Regions from separate parts of the Ensifer sp. ENS07 genome, predicted to be linked through region 1. Evidence: riboswitches for the same ligand, from Rfam matches in the RefSeq annotation. Region 1 holds a riboswitch; the other holds the start of a gene.
What was found. A riboswitch is a leader RNA that binds a small molecule or an ion and turns the genes downstream of it on or off. The one in region 1 is predicted to bind glycine.
Positions count from the first base shown of each region.

Region 2: another riboswitch for glycine. It lies ahead of gcvT (glycine cleavage system aminomethyltransferase GcvT); the one in region 1 lies ahead of IB277_RS21145 (D-amino acid dehydrogenase).

Region 1 is NZ_JACVBE010000007.1:30,581-34,790, forward strand. Features, by position in the region: gene IB277_RS21135 (electron transfer flavoprotein-ubiquinone oxidoreductase) at 1-423, shown strand, start outside; gene IB277_RS21140 (heme-binding protein) at 547-981, shown strand; gene IB277_RS21145 (D-amino acid dehydrogenase) at 1,147-2,379, opposite strand; glycine riboswitch at 2,510-2,601, opposite strand; gene IB277_RS21150 (ABC transporter substrate-binding protein) at 2,757-3,785, opposite strand; gene IB277_RS21155 (agmatinase) at 4,131-4,210, shown strand, end outside.
Region 2 is NZ_JACVBE010000002.1:59,219-63,428, forward strand. Features, by position in the region: gene IB277_RS07380 (hypothetical protein) at 1-274, shown strand, start outside; gene IB277_RS07385 (copper chaperone PCu(A)C) at 297-1,283, opposite strand; gene IB277_RS07390 (hypothetical protein) at 1,379-1,768, opposite strand; glycine riboswitch at 1,931-2,018, shown strand; gene gcvT (glycine cleavage system aminomethyltransferase GcvT) at 2,160-3,299, shown strand; gene gcvH (glycine cleavage system protein GcvH) at 3,316-3,678, shown strand; gene gcvP (aminomethyl-transferring glycine dehydrogenase) at 3,678-4,210, shown strand, end outside.

The DNA.
Region 1 (4,210 bases):
CAGCTGTTCGGCTTCTCCTTCTTCGGCACGCTGAAGCACGGAAAGACCGATGCGCAGTCGCTCGAACCCGCAGCGCAACACCAGAAGATCGACTATCCGAAGCCGGACGGGGTTCTGACCTTCGACCGGCTGTCGTCGGTGTTCCTGTCGAACACCAACCACGAGGAAGACCAGCCGGTTCATCTCAAGGTCAAGGATATGGAGCTGCAGAAACGCTCCGAGCATGACGTCTATGCCGGTCCGTCGACGCGCTACTGTCCGGCCGGGGTCTACGAATGGGTGGAGAAGGACGGCACGCAAGTCTTCGTCATCAACGCCCAGAACTGCGTGCACTGCAAGACCTGCGACATCAAGGACCCGAACCAGAACATCAACTGGGTGCCGCCGCAAGGCGGCGAAGGCCCGGTCTATCCGAATATGTGAGGCGCGCAGCGCTCCTCACCGACACCGCCAGGTAAGCCAGCGAAGGTCCTGTTTAATCAGACAGGTAAGATGCCGGCTCTTACGCGCGGAAGTCTCCAACACCCTTCTTGAAAGGAACACCTCATGTTGACAATCAAGCGACTAAGCCTTGCCGATGCCCATCTGCTGTTGGAGGGTGCCAAGGCCAGGGCCGTGCAGATCGGTGTGCCTATGTGCATTGCCATCACGGATGAGTCCGGACAATTGATCGCCTTCGAACGAATGGACGGGGGAAAGATTACCAGCACGGTTATTGCGCAAGACAAGGCTTATACCGCAGCAGGCGCCAAGCGAACGACAGAGAGCTATGGCGTCGCAAGTCAGCCCGGAAGCCCTGCCTACGGGATAAATTCCGCGATCGGCGGCCGTCTTCTCGTCGTTGCCGGCGGCTTGCCGGTCATTGCCGATGGTGAGGTGGTTGGCGCAATCGGCGTAAGTTCTGGAACGCCTGCGCAGGACACTGAGTGCGCTCAAGCAGGCATTGACCACTTTGTGCGACAGCAGACCGGCAATGACTAAACAGATGTAGAGCTTCCGGAGACCGCTGCAATGGAAGAAGGGCGGGGTCCATTGCGTACGCTATTATTCCGACACCGGCCGCACATATCCGCACGACGGAAACAGCGGTGAGCCCAGTACAACCCAGGCGGCAGACATCCGGCCTGGGTTCTACTCATTCTCAGCCTATGCACACATCTCGTGTTCGACAGCATGTGCAACGAGTTCGGCGGTTGCGCACGAGAGAGTCCAGCCCAGGTGACCGTGGCCTGTATTATAGAAGACGCCGGGACGCGCGCCGCGGCCGACACGAGGCAACATGTTCGGCATCATCGGCCGTAGCCCTGCCCAAGGATCAACTCGAGACGTTACTATCTGAGGAAACAACGTTCTGACCCAATCGACAAGCGGTTTGATACGGTCCGCGCGGATGTCTTTGTTGATGCCGTTGAATTCTGCCGTGCCCGCGACGCGGAATCGGTCGACGCCAAGACGGCTGGTGACGATTTTGGCCCGATCGTCAAGTATGCTTGTCCATGGTGCTCCGGATTGGCTTTCCTCATCATCAAGGTGAACAGTGATGGAGTATCCCTTAACGGGATAAATATTGACCCTGTCACCAAGGATCGCGGCAAACCTTCGACTCGCTACTCCTGCGCAGACTACGATGCTGTCGGCGACAACGCGCTGGAGCTGACCGTTAGCTTGGTCGGTCGGCTTGAAGTCAATTGCTACTGTGTCGGTGCAGCTGATGTCGGTCACATCCGCATCAAACAGGAATTTGGCGCCGCGCCGAGCGCAGGCGTCCGCCAAGCCTCGAGTGAATTTATGAATGTCACCCGTTGAATCAGACGGTGTGAAGAAGCCGCCGAAAAAATCACCTTCCAATGTTGGCTCAATCGACGTGATTTCGCTCGGGGACACCGCCCTTCGTTCGAGGCCGCCTTTGCACAAGAGATTATTGACCTTAAGCGCATGCTCAAAACTCTTTTGGTCATGATAGATATGAAGGATTCCGCGTTTTTCGAGATTGAAATCAATGTTCTCTTTGTTCGCGATCTCGAACATGCGCCGGCGGGCTTCGATGGCGAGCCTCACGGTTGCTATCGTGTTGGCCTCATACTGGCTTATATTCCCTAGGAATTCGGCCATCCAAGAATACTTGTGCCAGCCAGGCGAAGGATTGAGCAGCAGCGGAGCGTCGCTCTTCAGCATCCACTTGAAACCCTTCGCGACGGTAGACCAGTGATTCCACACCTCTGCATTGCTTGCAGACAGCTGGCCACCGTTGGCGAATGACGTTTCCATCGCGGGATAGCGGTTCTTTTCGATCACGGTGACTTCGTGACCCCGTTCCAGCAGCGCATAGGCAGTTACGACGCCGGTAATCCCGGCGCCCAAAACGGCAATGTGTGACATGTTTTCTCCGACAGTGGTTCCGGAACTCCGCCAGTTCCTAGCCCCCAATCTGTCTTTTTACCTGAGAGCTTCTCCTCCGATGTGGAGGTCCCCTTCGGTGGACACAATCACTGTGTCTCTCTCCAGATGGTAAAGCCTAGCAGTCCTTTCGCCTGAGAGTTTCCTGGGGGGTTGCTCCGTCGGCGTGGCCGTCTAGGCGGCCCTCTCTCCTGATAGGCTTGTGAGGGAACTGTAATTTTCAAGCCGCCAATTTAGCTGATGTGAAAGGTCCGGCTCATAGGCGAGACTTGGCTACGGGTTGAAAAAATGTTCCTTCGAAATATGCGCTTCTGCGCTGTCTGCCCGTCGCCAGAAGGCCACGGGCAGATTTGCTTGAACTATTTGCTTGTCCATTCGGTCCAACGACGATTGATTTCGTCGAAGTTATCACCGACCCACTTGGCATCAAGCACGACGGACGATTTCGCGTTGTCCCCGCTGTTCGGCAAGTAGGAGCTGAGAAGCGGGTCGACGTTGAGTTTGGTGTCCTTCGTTGCAGCCCCGTATGGCACGAACTCCACCAGGCGCGCCTGCTGTTCCGGCTGCGCGACGTAACTCAGGAAGGCTTCAGCAGCGTCGCGATTCTTCGAGCCCTTCACAACGGCAAGGGTATCTGTCTGCAAAATGCTCTGATTCCAAACGGCTTCGTAGGGAGCGCCTTCCTTGACTGCCATGTACGCGCGGCCATTGAAGGCAATTGCCATTGGCACGGCTTCCGATACAAGTAACTCTGACAATTGCGTGGAGCTTTGTGTAAACACGATGTCACTCTTGATCGTGTCCAGCTTCTTGAACGCACGATCGAGGTCCAGCGGGTAGAGCTTGTCGGCCGGAACCCCGTCCGCCAGGAGAGCGGCTTCGAGCGCGCCGTTGACCGGAAAATTGATCATTGCACGCTGGCCCGGGAACTTCGTGGTATCGAAGAAATCTGCCCAGCTCTGGGGCTTGTCTCCGGTAAACTCGTTCTTGCTGTAGACGAGAACAGCAGCATTTACGACGATCGGAATGCCACACGGATTGAGGTCGAGGCGTTCGTCGAGCTTTGAGCGATCGACCGCCGCAGTTAGTGGCTCGAACAGCTTTCCGCACTGGGCCGCACCGAAGTAGCCGTCGACATGGACAACGTCCCAATAGACGTTCTGTGCTTCCACCTGTGCCTTGATCTTTGCGAAATCGATCGGCTGATCTACGGTGATGCTTACACCGGTCTTTTGGGTGTAGGGTTCGGTCCACGCAACTTTCTCTGCCTCGAGACCGCCGAAAGTCGCGAAAACGAATGAGTCTGCGGCGCGCGCATGGAAGGCGCCTGTCACGGAAGCAGCAAGAACCGCCCCGAGGATAGATAGTTTCCCAGTCTTATTCATCATAGTTCCCTTTTTTGAATTGGCGTTCTCCAAATTGGTAGCGCGGGGATCGTTTGATGGACATGCGCATTTTCCAATGCAAACTTCGGCTCCCGGCCCCTTCGACAGTCTCTACCGACGACGAATTCAAGAATATCGGCAAATGAGTGGGGCGGCGCGGCGCTGGGACGCGTCAAGGCAAAGTTGTGAGACAAGCCGTCAGACCGTGTCGGTCTGAAGACGTCGAGCCACGCCGAAGTTTGAATCGAGATTCGCCGAAGGACAGGAGTTAGCTCGGCGTCTATCCTTGAGCGATGTTGTGATCGGTCACAGGGCCGGCTGCCCATTGCACCTTTTCAGGAGTTTTTGATGTCTCAATCGACCTTCTCGCCTGTCGATTCTCTTTTTGTTCCGCGATTTGCAGAGCCGGCCACGTTCTTCCGGACGCC
Region 2 (4,210 bases), on a different contig from region 1:
CGGTCCGACCGATGAAGCGATCACGTTGCTCTCGGCGCGGCGCACCGAAGAGCCCAAGTTGACGCCGGTCTCGATCCCGAAGACCAAAGGCGCCCTGCCCCTCTCCTTCATGCTGGCCACGGCCGACGGCCGTCTGCCGGAGCGCTCGGAAGCCGAAGCCCTGCGCCGCTATCTCGAATTCATGCGCGATGACGACGGCGGTTCCGAGAAGCAGGAAAACGAAGGCCGGCAGGATGAACCCGCCGGCCAGGAGGATGAAAGCGACGCCGCCTGAGGCGGTATCGCGATTTCTCGGGTCAATGATGCTTTTGGCCGCCGGCTGCCTCACCGCCCTTGGCCGAGCCGACCGGGAACGTCGCATCGACCTTGCCGGCCTTTTCGAAGACGAGCGTGACGGGAACCGTATCGCCTTCCTTGAAGGGCGTCTTCACGTCCATGAACATCAGATGCAGGCCGCCGGCCTTGAGCTCCACCGTTTCGCCGGCCGGCAATGCCACGCCGTCGTCGAGCTTGCGCATCCGCATCACGTCGTTTTCCATCTTCATCTCGTGGATCTCGACACGCGCGGCCGCAGGGCTCTCGACAGCAACGAGCCGGTCTTCACCTGCCCCACCGTTCTTGATCGTCAGGAAGCCGCCGCCGACCTTGGCGCCCGGCAGCATGGCCTTCACCGAGCCACCGGAGATATCGAGATCGCCGACCTTCGCCGAGCCGCCGGCCGCAGCCATATGTCCGCCATGGCCGGCGTGCGGATCGGCGGCATCGGCCATCGTCACCGTTACGGTCGGTGCCGGGCTTTTCAGGTCATGTGCGTTCTGGCCCTCGGCAGCCACCTGGTCCCAGACGACCTTGCCTTCGGTGCCGCAAAGCTGTGTGGTCGGGAAGGCCAGCACTGTCTCCTTGTCGAAGCCCGAGACTTTGCCGCGCACGACAAAGGTGTCGTAGTATTCGTTGGGAAGATTGCCGCCCTTCCACCGGATCTCCAGTGGGCCGGACGAGACCTTCTTGCCGTGATTGTCATAGGTCTTCTGGTAATCGCCCTTGATGATCTCGATTTCCCAGCCGGGCTTCGGCTGCGGTTGGGCGAAAACGAAGCCTTCCGGCAGCTTGATCTGTACTTCCGTCGTCGGCTTGCCGTCGCAGCCATGCGGAACCTGCAGCACCGCCTTGAAGGTGGTCTCCACCGGCGCCGTGTCTTTCTCGAAGGTGGCATGGGCGTGGGCGATGCCGCTTGCGGCAAGGGTAAGGCCGAGCGAAAGCGAAACGATCCTGGTCTTTGTCATGTCGGAATCTCCTGACCACGCGCCGGGCTTTGCCCGGTGTCCGGTGGTCCAAGCCGCTTGAACGCGGCAAATTGTATTGGGATGCGAGAGGAGAGTTACGAACGCGCCGGAGGCCCGCGCGAAGGCGGCAGCAACCGCAGATGCGGATGGGGCGTCGCGTATTCAGCGACAACTGTCGAAACCTGCCAGGCGCCCGTTTCGGCGCGAACGCTCTCGGTTGGCGGAGCCGGCAGCAGGATAGAGCCCGAAAGACGGCAGGCCTCGCAGACCGGGGCCATCGCTTGGCCCTTGCCGCTTTCATGGTCGACGCCATCCATGCCGAAGCAGATTTCGGCGATCGTTCCGTCAGGCAGCTGATAGGCGGAAATTTCGGCCGGGCTGAGCGTCTTGGCGCTGAGCGGCTTGTGGGCAAAGGTCAGGAAAACGAGCGCAAAGACGGCGATCAGCCGCACTGCTATCCCGAATTTTCCGTCGCGCCCTGTCATGGTTATCCCCGGTATCTGTCTTGGGTTATCCTCAACCGGAGAAGAATGCAAAGGCAGAATTGCCGCACCCTGCCCGGCTGCGTCTTTTGGTCATGCGACAAAAATGTGTTTCAGCGCGACACCGCCCCCTTGCCAAGCTCTGGCCTTCGCCGTTATCTGGAGACGATCTTGTTGGGAGAAGCCGGTTCGCTCCGGTGCCGAAGGAGCAACCGCCCCGGAAACTCTCAGGCCAAAGGACCAGCAAGGTGCCGGTAGGACTCTGGAGAGAAGCGTTTTTACGCTCGCCGAAGGGATAACAATCTCAGGCAAAGGGACAGAGGGGGCTCGAATCGACGGCGATTGACGCCGGAAGTGTGAGCCGGCGCGGGAGCGCCAGACCTGGAGGCCGGATTTGGAAAACAATCCTCATTTGAAACAGACGCCGCTGCATGCGCTGCACCTTTCGCTGGGCGCGCGCATGGTACCCTTTGCCGGTTACGACATGCCGGTGCAGTACCCCGATGGCGTGATGAAGGAACACCAGCACACCCGTGTTGCTGCCGGTCTCTTCGATGTATCGCATATGGGCCAGGTCATCGTTCGGCCGAAGTCCGGCAAGATCGAGGACGCGGCCCTGGCGCTCGAAAAGCTGGTGCCGGTCGATGTGCTCGGCCTTGCCGAGGGCCGCCAGCGTTATGGCCTCTTCACCAATGCCGAAGGCGGCATCCTCGACGACCTGATGATCACCAACCGCGGCGACCATCTCTTCCTCGTCGTCAACGCTGCCTGCAAGGACGCCGACTTCGAGCTCCTGAAGGCCGGTCTCTCCGATACCTGCGACGTGACGATGCTCGACGATCGCGCGCTGATCGCGCTTCAGGGCCCGCACGCCGAAGCCGTGCTCGGAGAACTCTGGGCTGATGTCTCCGCCATGCGCTTCATGGACGTCGCCGAAGCCGACCTGCATGACGTCACCTGCATCATTTCCCGCTCGGGCTATACCGGCGAAGACGGTTTCGAGATCTCCATTCCCGTTGCCTCCGCCGTCGATGTTACCCAGCGCCTGCTCGAACATCCCGATGTGAAGCCGATCGGCCTTGGCGCCCGCGATTCGCTGCGCCTTGAAGCCGGTCTTTGTCTCTATGGCAACGACATCGACACCACCACGACCCCGGTCGAAGGGGCGCTCGAATGGGCACTGCAGAAGGCGCGCCGCGCCGGTGGCGCCCGCGAAGGTGGTTTCCCCGGTGCCGATCGTATCCTCGGCCAGTTCGCCGCTGGCGCCTCGCGCCGCCGCGTCGGCCTGAAGCCCGAGGGACGCGCGCCGGTTCGCGGCGGCGCTAACCTCTTTGCCGATGCCGAGGGCAAGACCCCGGTCGGCCAGGTGACCTCGGGTGGCTTCGGCCCCTCGGTCGATGGCCCGGTCGCCATGGGCTATGTCGATGCCGGCCATATCGAGAACGGCACCACCCTTTTTGCGGAAGTGCGCGGCAAGTACCTGCCGGTGGCGGTCGCCGCCCTTCCCTTCGTCAAACAAACCTACAAACGCTGATCAGGAGAGAGCGCACATGTTGAAGTTCACTGAGGAACACGAGTGGCTGAAGATCGAAGCTGGTGTCGCAACCGTCGGCATCACCGAGCATGCCGCCGGCCAGCTCGGCGATCTCGTCTTCGTTGAACTGCCGGAAACCGGCTCGAACTTTGCCAAGGGCGATAGCGCCGCCACCGTCGAATCCGTCAAGGCAGCTTCTGACGTCTATTGTCCGCTTGACGGCGAAATCGTCGAAGTGAACCAGGCGATCGTCGACGACCCGTCGCTCGTCAACAGCGACCCGCAGGGTGCTGCCTGGTTCTTCAAGCTGAAGCTTGCCAACCCCAGCGATGCCGATGCCCTCCTCGAGGAAGCGGCCTACAAGGAGCTCGTCGCCTGATGAGCATGCCCAAGGATTTCACCTTTACGGACTACAAGCCGTATGACTTCGCCAATCGGCGTCATATCGGCCCGTCGCCGGCCGAAATGGACGAGATGCTGAAGGTCGTCGGTTACCCGACGCTCGATGCGCTGATCGACGACACCGTGCCGCCTTCGATCCGCCAGAAAACGCCGCTTGCCTGGGGCGCGCCGATGACCGAGCGCGAGGCGCTCGACAAGATGCGCGAAACGGCCAACCGCAACCAGAAGCTCGTGTCGCTGATCGGCCAAGGCTACTACGGCACGATCACGCCGCCGGTCATCCAGCGCAACATCCTGGAAAACCCGGCCTGGTACACGGCCTATACGCCCTACCAGCCGGAAATCAGCCAGGGCCGCCTCGAAGCGCTGCTCAACTACCAGACCATGGTCTGCGACCTGACTGGCCTCGACGTTGCCAACGCGTCGCTTCTCGATGAAGCGACCGCAGCCGCTGAAGCGATGGCGATGGCCGAGCGCGTTTCGAAGTCGAAGGCCAAGTCCTTCTTCGT